4 regions of the Vibrio sp. KUL80 genome follow, and region 3 is predicted to be linked to each of the others. Evidence: predicted binding sites of a transcription regulator. Region 3 holds the regulator's gene; each other region holds the start of a gene.
The links. The regulator PurR, encoded in region 3, represses purine synthesis genes. The targets are predictions, from matches to a motif close to TNANGNAAACGTTTNCNTNA.

Region 1 (4,764 bases), on a different replicon from region 3:
CGTCATAAATTGGCGTTTTTAGATTCTGAAAATGACGAACGTTTCCATCAAGATCTGTGTTCTTTTCAACCTGAGAGATGGACTCTCCCGCAAGGACTTTTCGATCATGCAGCAACAGCTCATGGCATACCGTCAAGTCGAAAAACTGAGAGTCATCACGCCCGACAATTTCCTCTGCTGACTTTTCAAAAAGACGTGCCACTGCATCGTTGACATAGGTGTACTTGAGGTCTTGGTCTTTCACAAAAAAATAACAGTCGAGGCGACTCAGAACCGCTCGTATTTCTGCAATGCTGAGATTATCAATATTCATACGACCCACCTCATTATAAACTCAGTTACATATTAGTATCGCATATAACCTTTTCAACAAAGTGGATACACATTGCACTTTACGACATGGAGTGAGCTGTTTTTCGCACTTTTGCACTGCTACAAATCACAAATTCAATGTAATTAGATGAAACAAAAATTGCAGCATTGTGATATTATGCCCGCAAATTTTGATCCGCTAGCCTTTACTATGAAATTCCCTGGACAACGCAAGTCAAAACACTATTTCCCGACCAGTAAGAAAGATCTTTCTGTGAGTCAGGCGCAATCAGCGCCAAAACTATACCGCCCAACAATTGTTGGTGTCGGCCAAACAATCGTCGACATTGAAGCACGTGTTGATGATGACTTCCTAGCTAAATACGATTTAAGTAAAGGACACTCACTCGTACTCGAAGAGAGCAAAGCGGATGCTCTGTATGCCGAACTTGTGGAAAAAGAGCTAATTACACATCAGTTCCCCGGCGACACTATAGGTAATACTCTTCACAACTACTCAGTTCTTGCGGACAGTAAATCTGTCTTGCTAGGCGTAATGTCTAAAAACATTCAAGTTGGGTCATACGGCTATCGTTACCTGTGCCGCACATCGTCGAGAATGAACCTAAACCATCTACAGACGGTTGATGGTCCTATTGGTCGCTGCTACACACTTATCACTGATGACGGTGAACGCACCTTCGCTATCAACGAAGGTGAGATGAACCAGCTTCGACCAGAGAGTGTACCTGAGTCAGTGTTTGACAAAGCATCTGCACTTGTTGTTTCTTCTTACCTTATGCGTGGTAAACCTGAAGATCCGATGCCTCAAGCTGTTGCTCGTGCCGTTGAAATTGCAAAGCAGAAATCTGTACCAGTCGTTCTTACTCTGGGTACTAAATGGGTTATCGAAGGCAATGAGAAGTTCTGGCAAGACTACATCAAAGAAAACGTCACCATCGTTGCGATGAACGAAGAAGAAGGTGAAGCCTTGACCGGTTTCGCCGATCCTCTAAAAGCCGCTGACAAAGCACTGGATTGGGTTGATTTAGTCTTGTGCACCGCGGGTCCAGAAGGCCTCTACATGGCGGGCTACTGTGACAACGTCACACTAAGAGAGACAACACACGAACTTATCTCTGCTGACGAGTTTGCAGACTTCAACAAGTTTGAATTTAGCCGAGCGATGAGAAAAGACGAGTGTTCTGATCCGCAAAAAGTTTACTCTCACATTGGTCCTTACCTAGGCGGTCCACTAAAGATCAAGAACACCAATGGTGCAGGAGATGGTGCACTGTCAGCATTACTGCATGACATGACTGCAAACTCATTCCATAGCAAAAATGTACCAGACTCAGACAAGCATGTTGCGCCATGTTTAACATATTCATCACTCTCTCAAATTTGTAAGTACGCAAACCGAGTTAGCTACGAAGTGTTAACCCAACACTCACCTAGACTCACCCGTGCCCTTCCTGAGAGAGAAGACAGCTTAGAAGAAGCATACTGGGATCGTTAATAAAAAAGGGCTTCGGCCCTTTTTTGTTTTTAAAACATACAAATAACAGGAGGCTGATTACTTTTAGAACAGCCCTCTGAATATTTAACTTTACAAAGCATTTTTAACCAGTATTATCTCGACGCAAACGTTTTCCTCATTAATTTTGTGGCTTTTTAAGGACCGTTAATGCTATCTGATATCGATATCTGTCGTACGACGTCACTCTCTGCTATTTCTGACATTGCAAAACAAGCTGGTCTTCTTGACCACGAGTATCACCCGCAAGGATTTCACAAAGCGAAAGTGACACTGGATGCGGTCTCGCGCCTAAAAGACAACCGTGATGGTAAGTTGATTGTCGTTACCGCAATCACGCCTACCCCATTGGGCGAAGGCAAAACCGTCACCACCATTGGTTTATCTCAAGGCCTCAAGAAGCTAAACAAGTCCGTAATGGCATGTATCCGTCAGCCATCTATGGGCCCTATATTTGGTGTTAAAGGCGGCGCAGCAGGCGGCGGCTATTCTCAAGTTGCACCAATGGAAGAGCTAAACTTACACCTAACAGGCGATATCCACGCCGTGACTGCTGCTCACAACCTGGCGGCCGCGGCGATTGACGCGCGTATTTACCATGAACAGCGTCAAGGCTTTGAAGCATTTGAATCTCGCACTGGTCTTAAAGCGCTTAAGATTGATAGTAAAAACGTGGTATGGAAACGCGTTGTCGACCACAACGACCGAGCCCTACGCATGGTTACCGTCGGTCAAAACGAAGTAAACAAAACGATCAATGGCTACGAGCGCCAAGATGGCTTTGATATCTCTGCAGCATCAGAGTTAATGGCGATCCTTGCCCTATCGAAAGATTTAAAAGATCTTCGTACCCGCATTGGCAAGATTGTTGTTGCCTACTCTATTGACGGCACACCTGTGACCACCGAAGACCTACAAGTAGCGGGTGCAATGGCGGTTAGCATGAAAGAAGCGATTGAACCAACGCTTATGCAAACGCTAGAGGGCGTACCGACACTTATCCACGCAGGTCCTTTTGCAAACATCGCTCACGGTAATTCATCGATTATCGCGGATAGCATCGCCACAAAACTGAGTGACTTTACGGTGACAGAAGGTGGTTTTGGTTCTGATATGGGCTTTGAGAAGGCTTGTAACATCAAAGCTTCTGCGACGGATAAGAAACCTGATTGCGCAGTGATTGTAGCAACGCTTCGCGGTCTGAAAGCAAACTCTGGTCTATATGATCTTAAGCCTGGCACTCCTATCCCAGACAGCATCTACGGCGAAGATACAGCGGCATTAAAAGCTGGTTTTGAAAACCTGAAATGGCACATCAACAATGTGGCAAAATACGGCGTTCCTGCTGTCGTGGCGATCAACCGCTTCCCACAAGACAGTGAGCAAGAGCTTGCGCTACTACAAGAGTGGGTCGAAGCACTAGACAGCAACTGCCAAGTCGCTATCAGTGAAGGTTTTGCTAAAGGTGGTGAAGGCACAGTGGCTCTTGCTGAAAAAGTCATTGAAGCATGTACAACTGACGCGAACTTTAAACCTCTATACACAGCAGAGCAATCTATCGAAGAGAAGCTCATGACCGTGTGTGAGGTGGGCTACGGTGCGGCTCGTGTAACCTTGTCTTACCAGGCTCAGCAGCAACTAGAAATCTACAAGAAACATGGATTCAATAACCTAGCGGTTTGTCTTGCTAAAACACCACTTTCCATCACTACTGATGGCAGTGTGAAAGGTGCACCAACTGGCTTTGATGTCGTTATCCGTGAGTTACGCTTATGTGCGGGTGCCGGTTTCATCTATGCACTTTGTGGCAATGTAATGACTATGCCGGGTCTTCCAGACAAACCAGCATTTATGAGCCTAGATCTCGACGACGAAGGCAACATCGTTGGTCTTAGCTAATTAGCGTTAAGCTTGCTGAAATACTAAAAAAGCGACGGTTCTCCGTCGCTTTTCTTGTTTCTAAGATTAAGAGTTTTACATCACTGGGCAACAATCAAGGTCAGCTCTACACGACGATTGCATGCTTTACCAAATTGAGTCGTATTCGTACACGCAGGAACGTACTCACCATACCCTCTGGTATAAATCATCTGTCTTGGTACGTTCTTTCCAATCAAGGTGCGTTTCACTGACTCAGCTCTTTTGTCAGACAGCGAATCATTCAAGCGAACAGTACCCGTGTTATCCGTGTGCCCACCAATCACCACGTCTACACCCTGTTGACGAGACAAGAAACTCGCCAGTTGCTCCAACCACATTGCCGACCCATCAGCAACATTCGCAGAACCCGTATTGAAATGGATTTTTTGTTTTAGGCGAATCATGACGTAGTCACCAGGAATGAGTTCATAATCCAGCCCTTGATTCACAAGATAGGTTTCCAACTCATCCCAAGAGTGACTTCGATATTGACCATTTGGCCCGCCAACCTTAGCAGTCGACATGATAGGAGCATCCGCCCACTCTGGGTGCATGACGTCGTGCTCACTGCGGGGCGCTGTTTCTAACATTTCTGGAAACATCTTACTCGTTGTCTCGGACACTGAACTGCATCCTGCGAGTACAATCGCAGAGGTTAACCACACCACTCGCTTTAGCATTAACATCGCCAACTCCTAAATCTCAATCATGCTGTTTATATCGACCAAAACAGCGAAACCTTTACAAAAAATCTTTCGCTTATTCCCCTCTTGTGCGGCCTACTCATTCAACGTTAAACTCTCTGCATCCAATCCATTTAGAAGCATTATGATGTTAAAAACATTTTCTAAGTCTCTTGCCATTCTCGCACTCGTTGCATCTGTAGCTGCTTGTAGCGACTCTTCAACGCCAACCGAAGGCAAACAGTACCGTACCTTAGATGCCAATCTATCTACTTACCGACTACCTCAAGTAACGGAAGTGTTCTCTCTAGG
Region 2 (4,764 bases), 520 kb from region 3:
ATTCGATCTTCCGCGTTCAAGCTGGGAGGATTACGATCCTAAGTTGATCTCTAAAGGCGGTGGTGTATTTGCTCGTCGAGCAAAATCGATCACATTGACTCCAGAGATCCAAAAGATGCTTGGCACTAAAAAAGCATCAATGGCGCCAAATGATCTTATTAAAATGATTTTGTCGATGGAAGTCGATCTCCTTTGGAATGGTGGTATCGGTACGTATGTGAAATCGAGCTCTGAAACACACACAGATGTTGGAGACCGAGCCAATGATGTGCTGCGAATCAATGGTAGCGAGTTAAAAGCCAAAGTTGTTGGTGAAGGCGGTAACCTGGGTATGACTCAGCTTGGTCGTATTGAATACGCGCTCGCTGGTGGACGGGTAAATACCGACTTTGTTGATAACGTAGGTGGTGTAGATTGCTCTGATAACGAAGTAAACATTAAGATCTTCCTTAATGGTCTAGTATCTAATGGCGATCTGACGGTAAAACAGCGCAACCAGATTCTAGAGTCCATGGAAGACGAAGTGGGTGAGATTGTATTGGACGACGCTTACTGTCAGTCTGAGTCAATTTCAGTGACCGAATTCCAGGGTGTCTCTTTGGTCAAAGAACAGATTCGCTTTATTCACACCTTAGAGAAAGCAGGTCACCTAGATCGCGCTCTAGAGTACATTCCTTCGGATGAAGATCTACTTGAGCGTGAAAAGCAGGGTATTGGCATGACTCGTCCGGAGCTTTCGGTATTAGTTGCATACGGTAAGATGGTGCTGAAAGAAGAGTTAGTCTCGGATGAGATCGCGAATGACCCTTATCATCAGCAACAACTCACCCAATACTTCCCATCTGAGTTACGCCGTAACTATATGGAAAGTATGCCAAACCATCCACTGCGAGCAGAAATTATCTCTACTATGCTTGCAAATCAGATGGTTAACGAGATGGGTTGTAACTTTGTGACTCGTTTGCAAGAAGAAACCGGCGCAACTGTGGTTGATATTGCTAATGCTTATGCGGCATCTCGTGAGATTTACGGTTTTGCCTACACATTTGAGCAAATCAGAAAGCTTGATAATGTGGCGAGCTCAGAAGCTCAGTATGAGTTGTTGTTCATTGTTCGCCGAACACTTCGTAGACTAGCTCGTTGGATTCTTCGTAATCGTCCTGGCAAGCAGTCAGTAGAGCAGTTAGTTGCTCGCTACCGTGATGACGTAATCAAGGTAGAGCAAACGCTAGAGAAGTGTTTGGTTGCTGAAGAGGTATCTGAACACAACGCTCAAGCTGATATTTGGGTAGGGCAAGGTGTTGAAAGTGATTTGGCGAATTATGTTGCTCGTCTATCAAGTTTGCTTTCTGCTGTCGACATCTCTGAGATTGCAACTGAAGCAAGCTTTGATGTTGAGAGAGCATCGAAACTTTACTTCCACTTAGGTGATCGATTATCACTTCACTGGTTCTTGAACCAAATTAACGGTCAAGCGGTAGACAACAACTGGCAAGCACTTGCGAGAGCAGCGTTCCGTGAAGATCTTGATTGGCAGCAACGCTTGTTGACGGCACAAGTACTGAAATGTGGTTGTGGGGGAGACAGTGAAGACGTGATCCTGTCACTTGATAACTGGATGGCGACAAATGAAAACAGCCTCCAGCGTTGGGAAAATATTCTCAACGAATTTAAGGTGGGGAATGTCCATGAGTTTGCTAAGTTCTCTGTTGCACTTCGCGAGCTAAGTCTACTTAATCTGAACTGTGCAAATAATCTTTAGACAATGACACCACAATGTTAACAATTAGGCGCTCTTCGGAGCGCCTTTTTTAGTCTCAAAAGACTGCTTTAGTGACGGCGTCACACTAAATCGGCGCATTATTCTGCAAAACGTTTGCGTTTTGTTAGATAAACGAAAATCTTCGTTGCATGTTTGGGGGAATCAGTAAATAATACCACCCCGTTTACACGGGTTTTCTATCGGAGGCACAATGCTTTACCGTCTTGCCAGAACTGGCTTTTTCCAACTTGATGCCGAAAAGGCTCACGATCTCGCTATTCAAAACTTTAAACGCTTCACCGGCACTCCACTTGATCTCGCTTATCGCCAACAACTACCTAATCGACCAGTAGAATGTATGGGTTTAACCTTCAAGAACCCTGTTGGCTTGGCTGCTGGCCTTGATAAAAATGGTGAGTGTATTGAAGCATTCGGTGCGATGGGCTTCGGTTTTGTAGAAGTTGGTACGGTAACACCTCGTCCTCAACCAGGGAACGACAAACCACGTCTATTCCGTCTAGTGGAAGCAGAGGGCATCATCAACCGAATGGGCTTTAACAACCTCGGTGTAGATAATCTCGTTGAAAACGTAAAGAAAGCGAACTTTGACGGCATTATCGGTATCAACATAGGCAAGAATAAAGATACGCCGATTGAAAAGGGTGCTGAAGATTACATTATCTGTATGGAGAAGGTGTATGAGCATGCGGGATATATCGCTGTAAATATCTCTTCGCCAAACACTCCAGGGTTACGTTCACTCCAGTACGGAGAAGCATTGGATGAACTCCTTGCTGAACTGAAGGCGAAACAAGCAGAACTTGCTGAAAAACATGGTAAATATGTGCCATTAGCTCTGAAGATCGCTCCGGATCTGAGTGATGATGAGATCGGCCAGATTTGTGACTCATTGATCAAAAATAAGATTGACGGTGTGATCGCGACGAATACGACGCTGGATCGCTCTGTTGTTGAAGGTATGAAGCATGCAAACGAAGCTGGTGGCCTAAGTGGCCGACCTGTACAGTCTCGTAGTACTGAAGTTGTTCGTTTACTTGCCAAAAACCTTGATGGTAAGCTTCCAATCATTGGCGTAGGTGGGATCGACTCTTTTGTTTCTGCAAAAGAGAAACTCATGGCTGGCGCTTCTCTGGTTCAAGTTTACTCTGGCTTCATTTATCACGGTCCTAAACTTGTAAAAGACATCGTCAAAAATCTTTAAGCAAATTCTGTCAGAGTGACTAGGTTTGAATCATGAAAGGGGGAAATAGTTTTCCCCTTTTTTTTTGTTTATTCGTTTGTAGAATTAGTAACAACTGACCAAAAAGGTAATTAAGCGTTTTACCTAACAGTCTGATTATTCTTCAAATATAGAGACGGAACGATGCTTAAACCCAGCGATACATGGATCTGGTATATGGACGAGAGTGAGAACTCTCTTATGCTGGATTTGGGAGATGATATGGTTTTCAAAACCAATCTTTCCCGAAAGCTCCTTGTTGAATGCGCGATGGGTCAGAACAACTTCACAGTCGATGACGCATCCGCGTTTCAAACCTTTAAAGACCAAATAAGCCTATTGGGACTTTCTGAACCAAGACAAGCAGAGCTTACGCTCTATTGTGTGGCCGCAAAACGTTTCCATAAGCCTGTTCAGCCTAAGAGCTGGTTCTTCGATCATCAAGATGGCACGTACCAGCCTCAAGAGGGTGACTTAGTTCGCTTAATCAACCAACACTCTGAGGGTTTCTTTATCGTGTTGGAAGTAGGGGAAAGTGCGAGTTTGTGTGCGTTGGTAGACCTAGAGTCATTCAGTTTGTCTTCAAACAAAGAAGTGGTGTTTGGTCAAAGTATTAAGGTTATGCACGACAGGATGGCCTGCGCACATCAATTTATGGCATTAAACCAGCCTATTGCTCTAGTTGGTTAAGAGCGTGGCATAGAGCGCGATAACGCGCCTTATAAGAAAAAGCAGTGGCAGCTTAGCAATTACAATAAGAAGTTCTAACTTCCATTTCTCGTAGAATTTATCGGTCCTAGTGGCCGATTTTTTTTGTCTCAACTATCCCCAATAGCCAACCCCAATCCTCAATAGTCACCCCATTAACTGACATGTTTGCTACTACATCTCTGTTGCAGTGCAAATAATTTGCTTTTTTTATCACCAGAAAGTGACGTATTTGTTCCCCAAATTTAGGGGGCATTCACTCCAAAATTCCTCCTTTCACTGCATTTTGTAAGTAAATTACAGCTAAAAATGCGCATTGGTATATACCAAAATTGTAGCGAATAAGTATTCACTATCGCTATAGTACCTAATTTTACGTTATTTAAATTAGCTACTGCTTATGTATTGATTGGAAAGATGTAGAAGGTTTATGACGGTTAAACCTTGTTCGAACAAACAAGTGGAGACGAAGATTGTGCAGGTTTATTTAGTGACAACAGGGATTGTCAGGTATAATCAACACCATTTTTCACAGCTAGATGAACACTATGAACCAATATCTTGCCGTCACTTCCAACGGTCTTGAAAACCTTCTTGCTCAAGAGCTTGAGCAAATGGGTTTAACTTCTGTAAAGCCAGTTCAAGCAGGAGTTAAATTTAAAGCGAGCAACGAGCAGATTTATCGCGCTTGTTTATGGAGCCGTTACGCTTCTCGCTTTGTGAAAGTACTGTCGGAGTTCACTTGCCAAGATGATATGGATCTCTATCTGGCTGCTTCATCTATCAATTGGGTGAACCACTTCCACAGCTCGAAGAAGTTCATTGTCGATTTCAATGGTACTAACCGAGAAATCCGCAATAGCCAATATGGCGCAATGAAAGTGAAGGACGCTGTTGTAGACGTCTTTACTAAGAAGAGCTTGCCTCGACCAAATATCAGTAAAGACCGTGCTGATGTGCGAGTTCACGTTAGGCTACACAGAGATAAAGCGTTAATAGGCCTTGATATGGTTGGCTCAGGCCTTCATCAACGTGGTTATCGTACGGAATCGGG
Region 3 (4,764 bases):
ACCGAGAGTTGCCGATTCCGACTTTGTATTTGATGGGTGATAAAGACTATATGTTTATTAAGCCAGTCAAAGAGATGGTGGCTGAACATAAGTCCAGCCGTCTATTAGAGATCAAAGATTGTGGTCATGTGTGCAATGTTGAGCGTCCAGAAGAGTTCAATAAGCACTCAATAGATTTCATTAAGTCTGTGGCATCGTAGCCGTTTGTGGCGTCTGACAGTTCCAGCAGACGCCAAATTGCGCTTCGTTAGTCTCGTGGCAAGCGGAACATACCCACGGCATGTTACCGCTTTTCTCAGCCTGATTTTGCCAATCTTGAATGACAGCTCGTGCCATCATTTCTTGCTCTTTGTTGAAAAGCCAAACGTAGGGTAGAGAACTTTCGTCAAACGGTACTTCCCCTCGTAACCCAAAAACACCTTCGCCTCGTACTTCACACTCTATACCTTCAGCCATCAACTGCTGTTGGACAATATGTGTTTCTGGTGGGTTATTGCCTACAAATATCTTCATCTATTCCTGTACCTGTGGTGAGCGAGAGATTTTCCCCATAATCCATTTGGCAATAAGTGGGAACAAACCGAGTAGGGCAAACGATGCCAACACGGTAGGGGAAACAATGCCTGATAGACTGTCAATGTTCGCTAGCTGGGTACCTGCATTGAGGTATACTGCAGTTCCTGGCAGCATGCCCAGTTGACTCACCAAGTAATACTTAGAGACTCGAATTGGCGTGAGACCCATCAATAAGTTAATCAAGAAAAATGGGAACACAGGAATGAGTCTTAGAGAAAATAGATAGAAAGCACCGTCTTTTTCGACACCTTTATTGATCGTCTCAAGTTTCGAACCGAACTTACTTTGTACCCAATCGCGAAGTAGGAAGCGACTGCTCAAGAATGCCAATGTAGCGCCTATGGTACTAGCAAATGAAACGAGCAGTAGACTTGTCCAGAAGCCGAACAATGCGGCGCCAAGTAAGGTAACCACGGCAGCGCCTGGAACAGAGAATGCAGTAATCGCTATGTAAGCGAAGAAATAGGTGAGGGCAGCAGCCACGAAGTTCTCATTGATGTATTCACTCAGTGCGACTTGTTGTGCTTTTGCGTTTTCTAGTGTGAGGTGTTGACCAAAGTTGATGCCTAAGTAAATGACGACAGCAACCAAAACCAATCCTAGTATCAGCTTCTTGCTCATGACGATATCCTTTTGATGACTCAGTATTAGTGTAGTAGAAAGGATGAGTATGTTTTTCCTTTCAGCTAATACAAAAAAATCAGCCATAAGGCTGATTTTTTCTTGAGATTACCGTAGCTTAATTAATTAAGCGAGCCAGTTCATCTCTTTTAGTCTGAGGAATCACAGACCAATGAGTACCATTTATCGCACCTTCAAGAGCCCATAAAAGCTCTAAACCTACGGTACTTGAATGGGTTCTCTGAATGGCCTTGAAAGCCTCAACCGAACCATGATCCTGAAGTTCAACCACTGATTCAATGCCTGCTTTTTTGAGCATACGCTCAGTGGCAAGGCGAAGATTAGGAAGGTCTTTCAGGCGATTAGGTTTCGCTTCGGATTGTTGCTCTTTCTCAGTTTTCGCGAACTCGAGTGCCTGTTTAGCGTGATCGAGAATACCTTCTTGATCTTGCCAACAGTCTTCAGGTAACGCGAAGTACTTAGTAACAACGGGAAATCCACGCTTTTTATAAACATAAGGCTTGTAACCCAGTTTTTTGAAGGTGGATACGGTCTGACGGTTAGTTCTGATATGTAATTTGTTATTCACTGCTAAGGCAAACATCGTATCATCTACGAAGATGCCAAATCCCCCAAACATGGAGCGAGACTTTACTCTTCCAAGCTGAGCGAATAATTGCATTGAATTTTTTAGTATAGGATTATCCATGCTTTATTCTTTTCTCGGTGTTATTGATTGTGTCACCAGAATCAGGTCCGAGAGTATAGCAATCAGGTGTCAGAGCTCTGTTAGGCATATGCCATAACTGAGCCTTCTCCCCTTGCCATCGGCAACCCCGCTACCTATCAATTAAAAATTGGTTTAGGCCGGAGGCTTTGCGTCCCACCCTTTCAGATGGTTTGCCCTGTGCGTGACATGCATAGAATAAATGAAAACAACATAATCCTATCATTACTCATTTTTAGAAGTGTGATCTTGGTTCAAATAATGACGGATTATTTGTGCCTGTGGGTGCGTAAAAAACTAACAATTGAAAGGTGAAAATTTGAATGAAGTTCAAAAAAAAGTGCCTAGAAAGGCACTTTTGTCAGCATTATGTAAGGTTTTTGACAGAGTCGCGTTCAACAATCTCTGGGTGCATTTCGAAAATGCGCTTTTCATGACCTTTATCTTTGATTCGTTCTAATAGAATCTCAAACGCGTTTTTACCTACACGACGTTTTGGTTGGTGAACCGTCGTTAGTGGTGGCGAGAAGTACTCAGCTAGCTCAATATTATCGTATCCAATGACAGAGATGTCCTCAGGTACGCGCACACCCAGTTGTTGCAGGCGACTCATTAAGCCAAACGCCATTGTGTCGTTGAAACAGAAGATAGCGGTAGGTCGGTCTTCCATTGCTGCGATGCGGTTAGCTGCGATAACGGCTGTATCGCATTCGAAGTTGCCTTCAAGAATACGATCATCTTTCATCTCGATACCTGCCTCAGCAAGGGCACGTTTGTAACCGATGATACGCTCTTGGCACACGGCTTTTTCTAGATGGCCACTCAGGCAGGCAATATCCGTGTGACCTTTTTCGATCAGGAACTTCGTTGCCAGATAACCGCCTTCTTCAGAGTTATCGATGATCTTGTCCGCTTGTGAGCTTTCTGGGCCCCAGTCCATGATAACTTTAGGAATGTCGGCGTGACGCTCAAGCATCTCTAGCAGCTCTTCGGTAAGATCAGAGCACATCACGAGGATGCCATCCACGCGTTTCTCTGCCAGCATGCGAATGTAATCGCGTTGCTTTTCATACACGCCACCAGTGTTACATAGGATCAGCGTGTAGCCTTGGCGGTAGCAGTAGCTCTCAACACCATCGATAACCTCAGAAAAGAACAGGTTAGTGGACTGAGTCACTAACATACCAATGGTTTTCGTTGAGTTACATTTTAAGCTACGTGCAACGGCGCTTGGTGCGTAGTTGAGTTCGTCGACCGCCGCCATCACTTTTTCTTGAGTTGCTTCAGCAACAAAGCGAGTCTTATTAATAACGTGGGATACTGTGGTCGTTGAAACGCCTGCAAGGCGGGCGACATCTTTAATAGTTGCCATAGTGATATCCTATTAGTCGCGGCTTGATAATTAACGTTGGTACCGCTTCAAGTATAGTGGTCTTTGCAAATTTATAACGCTATGTTGTTGTAAACATAGTATTTGGCTGCGAAAACCGAAAGTTGCATGCAAGCCGCGGCGAAAAAAGCTCAGAGCGTAGATTTCAACAGGTATTTTTGGACACAAGTCCGCGTTGAATGCCAATGGCATTTGCATTTAAACGGCGGATTGTAGACTTAGGTTTGGGCGCTGGCAATGACTTATCCAATAAATTTATAACTAAAGCGCAAATTAATTCTCACAGATGTGATGCAAATGATTTGCGCTTTAAGGTTGGCTAGCCTTGCTCACCCTCTAGGTAGGTGTAGTCAAGTTGGCAGAATGCTTCGAGTAGTTTAGCGGCAGCGGCATAAAACCCAAACTCGTCGTGAGTTTGGCATTTCGCAACAAACTGAGGTAGCCATGTCATCAAGTAGTTCTTGATGAACTCTGCTTGCTCGTGCAGCGCATCGTTCATATGTGCCTCCGCTTCAAGCTCATTGGAGCGAATGATTAAGTTGCCTAGAAAATCTAGCTCGATCGCGAGGTGATCCGCTGGCTCATTTAAGTCCTTATTCACTGCCACACTGTGCTTAGCTAACAGGTCAGCCATATCCTGTGCAGGTTGATCATTTAAAAGACCAGACTTACCAATATACATAGAGGCATAAGGCAATGCGCCGTGCTTGTCCGACTTTAAAAATAGATCGCAAAAATCGGCAGAAAGCTCTAATTGTGCGTCTTCTCTGACTTGAAGGCGGTTCAAGGACTCTGTAAAGACCTGAATGGGTTCTTTTAGGGAAGGGTTTTCTCCTAAGCCAGATAAGAAAGAGCGAATTTCAGGGCTGTGGTATTTGTTGAGTTCATCATCAGTGAGCTCGGCAGCGAATAGGCTTGAAAGCCACCAATAGATTTCTGCGCGTTGCTCATTAAATGCTTTGATTTCTTGCATTTGAATAATCTCCAAAAATGATAACCCTATTTTAGCCAATAAAGATGAATAGCAATAACTTGTTGTGTGAAAAATTGAGTTAACTTATGAAAAAATAAGACAAAAATTAATTTCTTTAAGGGTAAGTTAACACGAGTATTCGTTGCATATGAGACGCAATCGTTTTGGTTGTTTTGAATCAAAAAATAGTAAGGTTTCCATGCCTATGAGGGGATGTAGACTAGAATTGTGAATGTTTATGAATAGAATGTCCTTGTCATGACAAGATTGAGAAACCACAGATGAAATATCACGTTTTGGTTGTAGAAGATGACGTAGTCACTCGCAGTAAACTGGCTGGCTACTTCGAAAATGAAGGCTACTTGGTTAGCGAAGCTGAAGATGGTCAGACGATGCGTCAGGTGCTGGAAGAATCCAGTATCGATCTCGTCATGCTAGACATTAACCTGCCTGGTGAAGATGGTTTGATGCTAACAA
Region 4 (4,764 bases), 1.6 Mb from region 3:
TCAGGCACTAAAAAAGCGAGCATTTAGCTCGCTTTTTTCTTTGCGTTTCAACAGTAGAGAACTACGCGTAAACAGGTAGGCGCTTACAGATCTCTAGTACCTTCGCTTTCGTTGCTTCGATTACTGATGCATCGTTGATGTTGTCTAGAACGTCACACATCCAGTTAGCAAGCTCAGTCGCATCCGCTTCAGTGAAGCCACGGCGAGTAATCGCAGGTGAACCAACACGGATACCAGACGTTACGAATGGGCTACGCGGGTCATTTGGTACTGAGTTCTTGTTCACAGTGATGTTTGCTGCGCCTAGCGCTGCATCCGCTTCTTTACCTGTAATGTCTTTGTCGATTAGGTCAACTAGGAACAGGTGGTTCTCAGTGCCGTTAGAGACGATCTTGTAACCGCGCTCTTGGAACTGTGCAACCATCGCTTTTGCATTCTTAACAACGCGTGCTTGGTACTCTTTGAACTCTGGCTCCATCGCTTCTTTGAACGCTACAGCTTTACCAGCGATAACGTGCATTAGAGGACCACCCTGACCACCAGGGAATACAGCAGAGTTCAGTTTCTTGTACATGTCTTCGCCTGCATTAGACAGGATAAGACCACCGCGAGGACCTGCTAGAGTCTTGTGCGTTGTTGTTGTTACCACGTGAGCGTGTGGCACTGGCGTTGGGTAAACACCTGCAGCGATAAGACCCGCTACGTGCGCCATATCAACGAATAGGTAAGCATCAACCTTGTCTGCGATTTCACGCATGCGGGCCCAGTCTACGATTTGGCTGTATGCAGAGAAACCACCGATGATCATCTTAGGCTTGTGCTCAACAGCAAGCTGTTCCATCTCGTCGTAGTTGATTTGGCCAGCTTCGTCGATACCGTAAGGGATAACGTTGTAGTGCTTACCAGAGAAGTTTACTGGTGAACCGTGAGTCAGGTGACCACCGTGCGCTAGGCTCATACCTAGAACTGTGTCGCCTGGGTTAAGTAGCGCCATGTATACTGCGCTGTTCGCTTGAGAACCAGAGTGCGGCTGAACGTTCGCGTACTCACAACCAAATAGCTCACAAGCACGATCAATCGCTAGTGCTTCCGCTTTATCAACATACTCACAACCACCGTAGTAGCGCTTACCTGGGTAGCCTTCAGCATACTTGTTGGTTAGCTGAGAGCCTTGCGCTTCCATTACGCGAGGGCTAGTGTAGTTTTCCGAAGCGATAAGCTCGATGTGCTCTTCTTGACGTAGTGTCTCTTCTTGAATTGCTGCAAATAGCTCCGCATCGTAATCAGCGATGTTCATATCACGCTTAAGCATCTGTATCTCCTGACTCAGATTGTTCTGAAAGTTTCAAAAAAACCACTCAATGACCAAAAGCAAACGTTTTCGTCACCACATTTGATGACTTGCATCATACATAATTTGATCTAGGTCATAAAGAGAAAATTGGAAATTTCTCATGCAGTTTTTTCATAGTGAACCTTAGGCTTCATCATATCCGCCGATAAATCGGCGTTATCACGGGCACTAAGTGTCAATAATTCAATTTACACAGTGTAAAAATTGAATTACATAGGTTTACCGTAAATTTCCCCTTCAAGCTACCGAAAACATCAACTTTTCAATAATATTGCGCCGTTTATTGATTAGAAGAATTTAGAATTGATGCAAAAACACTCACGTAAAGAAGACTGGATAGCGATTCTTACTGGCACCTTTATCGTCGCTCAGGGGATATTCTTTCTTCAGTCGGCTCAACTTTTGACTGGCGGTACGACAGGTCTCGCCCTTCTTATGAGCCAGTTTGTACCGATTTCTTTTGGTACGCTTTATTTCGCCCTAAACAGCCCGTTTTACCTACTTGCATGGAAACGCTTTGGTAAACGCTTTGCTGCCAGCAGCGCCATCTCTGGTGCCTTGGTGTCTATTATTACGGACAACATGCATCGAGTGGTCACGCTGGATAACGTCAATACCATATACTGCGCAATTGCCGGTGGCTTATTGATGGGTCTTGGTATGCTGATTCTCTTCAGACACCGCTCAAGCCTAGGTGGCTTTAATGTGTTGTGTCTGTTTATTCAGGACAAGTTTGGAATATCGGTTGGTAAAACACAGATGGCAATTGATTGTGCCATTCTTATTGCATCGTTCTTCTTTGTGTCGCCGTCGATTATTGGGATTTCGATTCTTGGTGCGGTGATGTTGAACTTGGTGTTGGCGATGAATCATAAGCCGACTAGGTATGTGGTGACGTATGGGTGAGGTGGGTGTTTTTACTCATTTTACTCGCTTCGCTCGTTTACCCCTCCTAGCCTCCCCTTATAAAGGGGAGGAACTACTGGCTCGCTATCGCATCGCCTTATGAATCTGTGCAATGTTACGCTAGTAACGAGCACTGGTTCTCCCCCTTAATAAGGGGGAGCTAGAGGGGGGCAAGCTCTTGATCTTAGCTCTTGGCTCTTGGCTCTTAGTCTTTATCAACCAACAACACCAACGTCTCATAAGGCCTCAAAACCACCTCACCTGTCAGTTCAACCTCACCAACAACCCCATAGTTACTCAACACAGCACGACTCACCAAACCATCAAACTGCTCCGGCAACACCACGCGAGTCTCCTCACCATAATAGTTGTTCAAACACAGCAGCATCGCCTCCTCACTCTCACGCAAGTAACCGTGAACCTGAGCATGCTCTGGGAACAAGTCCACATAGCTACCGTCAGTAATCACCGCTAGCTGCTTACGAAGCGCGATAAGCTCTTGGTAGAAGTAGAATACTGACCGCTCATCTTCAACCGCTGCCTCAGCGTTGATCTGAGGATAGTTTTCCGCAACGCCAATCCAAGGTGTACCTTGGGTAAAGCCAGCGTGTTTGCTGTCGTTCCACTGCATCGGTGTACGAGAGTTATCACGAGATTTCTGTCTCAGGATAGCCATCATATCCTCATGAGAGGTATCGCCCTGTTCCACCATCAATTGATACATATTAAGGCTTTCGACATCCCGATACTGACTCATCTCGGTGAAACCTGGGTTAGTCATGCCGATCTCTTCACCTTGGTATATGTAAGGTGTTCCTTGCATTAGATGAACAGACGCTGCCAACATTTTTGCTGACTCGGTTCGATATTGCTGATCATTACCAAGACGACTCACTACGCGAGGTTGGTCGTGGTTACACCAGAATAGCGCCCCCCACCCTTGACCATTTAGGCCTGTCTGCCAGTGGTTGAAAATCTGTTTTAGCTGCAGGAAGTCAAAATCTGCCTTCGTCCACTTGTCACCATTGGGGTAATCCACTTTTAGGTGGTGGAAATTGAATACCATCGAAAGCTCTTTGCCATCCAGTGAACTGTACTGCTGACAATGCTCTAGCGTCGTAGACGACATTTCACCAACGGTTACCGAGCCGTACTTCTGGAATACCGCTTCACTGATTTCCTGTAAATACTCATGAACGCGCGGACCATCGGTGTAAAAACGGCGGCCATCACCAATATCATCATCAGCGAAGTCTTGCTGTTTTGAGATAAGGTTGATCACATCCAGCCTAAAGCCATCCACGCCTTTCTGTGCCCAGAACTCGATGACCTGTTTTACTTCTTCGCGAACTTTTGGGTTTTCCCAGTTAAGGTCAGCCTGCTCTTTGGCAAATAGGTGCAGATAGTATTCATCGGTGGCCTCATCTAATGCCCATGCAGAGCCACCAAACTTTGACTGCCAGTTGTTAGGTAGTTTGCCTTCGTTGGGTTTCCAGATGTAGTAGTCGCGGTACGGGCTTTGTTTGTCCCCTAATGCTGACTGGAACCACTGATGTTCGGTTGAGGTGTGATTCACCACAATATCCATAATGATGCGGATACCTTTCTGATGGGCAGCCGCGAGCAGCTCATCAAAATCTTGCATGGTGCCAAAGTCAGGGTTGATGGCATAGTAGTCTGAGATGTCGTAACCGTTATCTATCATTGGTGAGGCATACACTGGAGTCAACCAGATGGCATCGACACCTAGCTTCGCCAAGTAATCAAGCTTCGAGGTAATTCCTTTGATATCCCCCATCCCTTTATCACTGCTATCACAAAAACTCTTCGGATAGATTTGATAAATCGTGGCTGTTTTCCACCAGTCTTTTTGAGCAGTTTGACTCATAGGTTTAATCTCACTTACCAATTTGGAAATTCGTCAAAATAAAAAGCAAAGAAGTGGCTCAAGATGAGCCACTAATGGGGGTTACGCGCTCGCAAGCTCTAGCTCACCTTTTGATTGAGCGCGTTTGTACAGGAACAAAGTAAGCATAATCGGCACGGCCATTGCGACTAACATCGCCATGAGATACACCATCCAATATTGAGGCTGAATCGATAGGATGCCCGGTAGGCCACCGACACCGATACCGTTCGCCATCACCCCAGCGCTACCACAGATAGCGGCTGCAATCGCGCTACCAATCATTGCGCTCAGCATTGGGAACTTGTATTTGAGGTTAATACCGTACATAGCTGGCTCAGTGACGCCTAAGTAAGCTGAGATAGCGGCCGGAACTGAGATATCACGCTCACCCTCACGCTTACTGATAATGATGATGCCAACAACCGCAGATGCTTGAGCGATATTAGACAGAGCAATCAGAGGCCAGATTGGCGTGCCGCCTAGGTCTTGCATCAGCTGAAGGTCAACTGCATTGGTTGTGTGGTGGATACCAGTAATCACCAATGGTGCGTACAAGAAACCAAACACCATAGAACCCAGCACCGCAAAATCACCC

Region 1: the regulator PurR is predicted to act here: its motif matches at 1,951-1,970, upstream of AC6I8U_RS24600 (formate--tetrahydrofolate ligase).
Region 2: the regulator PurR is predicted to act here: its motif matches at 1,865-1,884, upstream of pyrD (quinone-dependent dihydroorotate dehydrogenase).
Region 4: the regulator PurR is predicted to act here: its motif matches at 1,368-1,387, upstream of glyA (serine hydroxymethyltransferase).

Annotation. Positions count from the first base shown of each region.
Region 1 covers NZ_AP045842.1:1,798,421-1,803,184, reverse strand. Annotated here, with positions in the region: gene AC6I8U_RS24610 (sensor domain-containing diguanylate cyclase) at 1-313, opposite strand, end outside; gene AC6I8U_RS24605 (inosine/guanosine kinase) at 524-1,831, shown strand; gene AC6I8U_RS24600 (formate--tetrahydrofolate ligase) at 2,000-3,748, shown strand; gene AC6I8U_RS24595 (OmpA family protein) at 3,829-4,455, opposite strand; gene AC6I8U_RS24590 (thiol:disulfide interchange protein DsbA/DsbL) at 4,601-4,764, shown strand, end outside.
Region 2 covers NZ_AP045841.1:1,846,537-1,851,300, reverse strand. Annotated here, with positions in the region: gene AC6I8U_RS08505 (NAD-glutamate dehydrogenase) at 1-1,762, shown strand, start outside; gene pyrD (quinone-dependent dihydroorotate dehydrogenase) at 1,974-2,984, shown strand; gene AC6I8U_RS08495 (cell division protein ZapC) at 3,147-3,692, shown strand; gene rlmKL (bifunctional 23S rRNA (guanine(2069)-N(7))-methyltransferase RlmK/23S rRNA (guanine(2445)-N(2))-methyltransferase RlmL) at 4,259-4,764, shown strand, end outside.
Region 3 covers NZ_AP045841.1:2,369,874-2,374,637, reverse strand. Annotated here, with positions in the region: gene AC6I8U_RS10925 (alpha/beta fold hydrolase) at 1-200, shown strand, start outside; gene AC6I8U_RS10920 (putative signal transducing protein) at 181-513, opposite strand; gene AC6I8U_RS10915 (TVP38/TMEM64 family protein) at 514-1,197, opposite strand; gene AC6I8U_RS10910 (TfoX/Sxy family DNA transformation protein) at 1,316-1,906, opposite strand; cyclic di-GMP riboswitch class I at 2,024-2,112, opposite strand; gene purR (HTH-type transcriptional repressor PurR) at 2,292-3,296, opposite strand; gene torD (molecular chaperone TorD) at 3,634-4,287, opposite strand; gene torR (two-component system response regulator TorR) at 4,569-4,764, shown strand, end outside.
Region 4 covers NZ_AP045841.1:766,984-771,747, reverse strand. Annotated here, with positions in the region: gene glyA (serine hydroxymethyltransferase) at 62-1,312, opposite strand; gene AC6I8U_RS03480 (YitT family protein) at 1,661-2,260, shown strand; gene treC (alpha,alpha-phosphotrehalase) at 2,466-4,148, opposite strand; gene treB (PTS trehalose transporter subunit IIBC) at 4,230-4,764, opposite strand, start outside.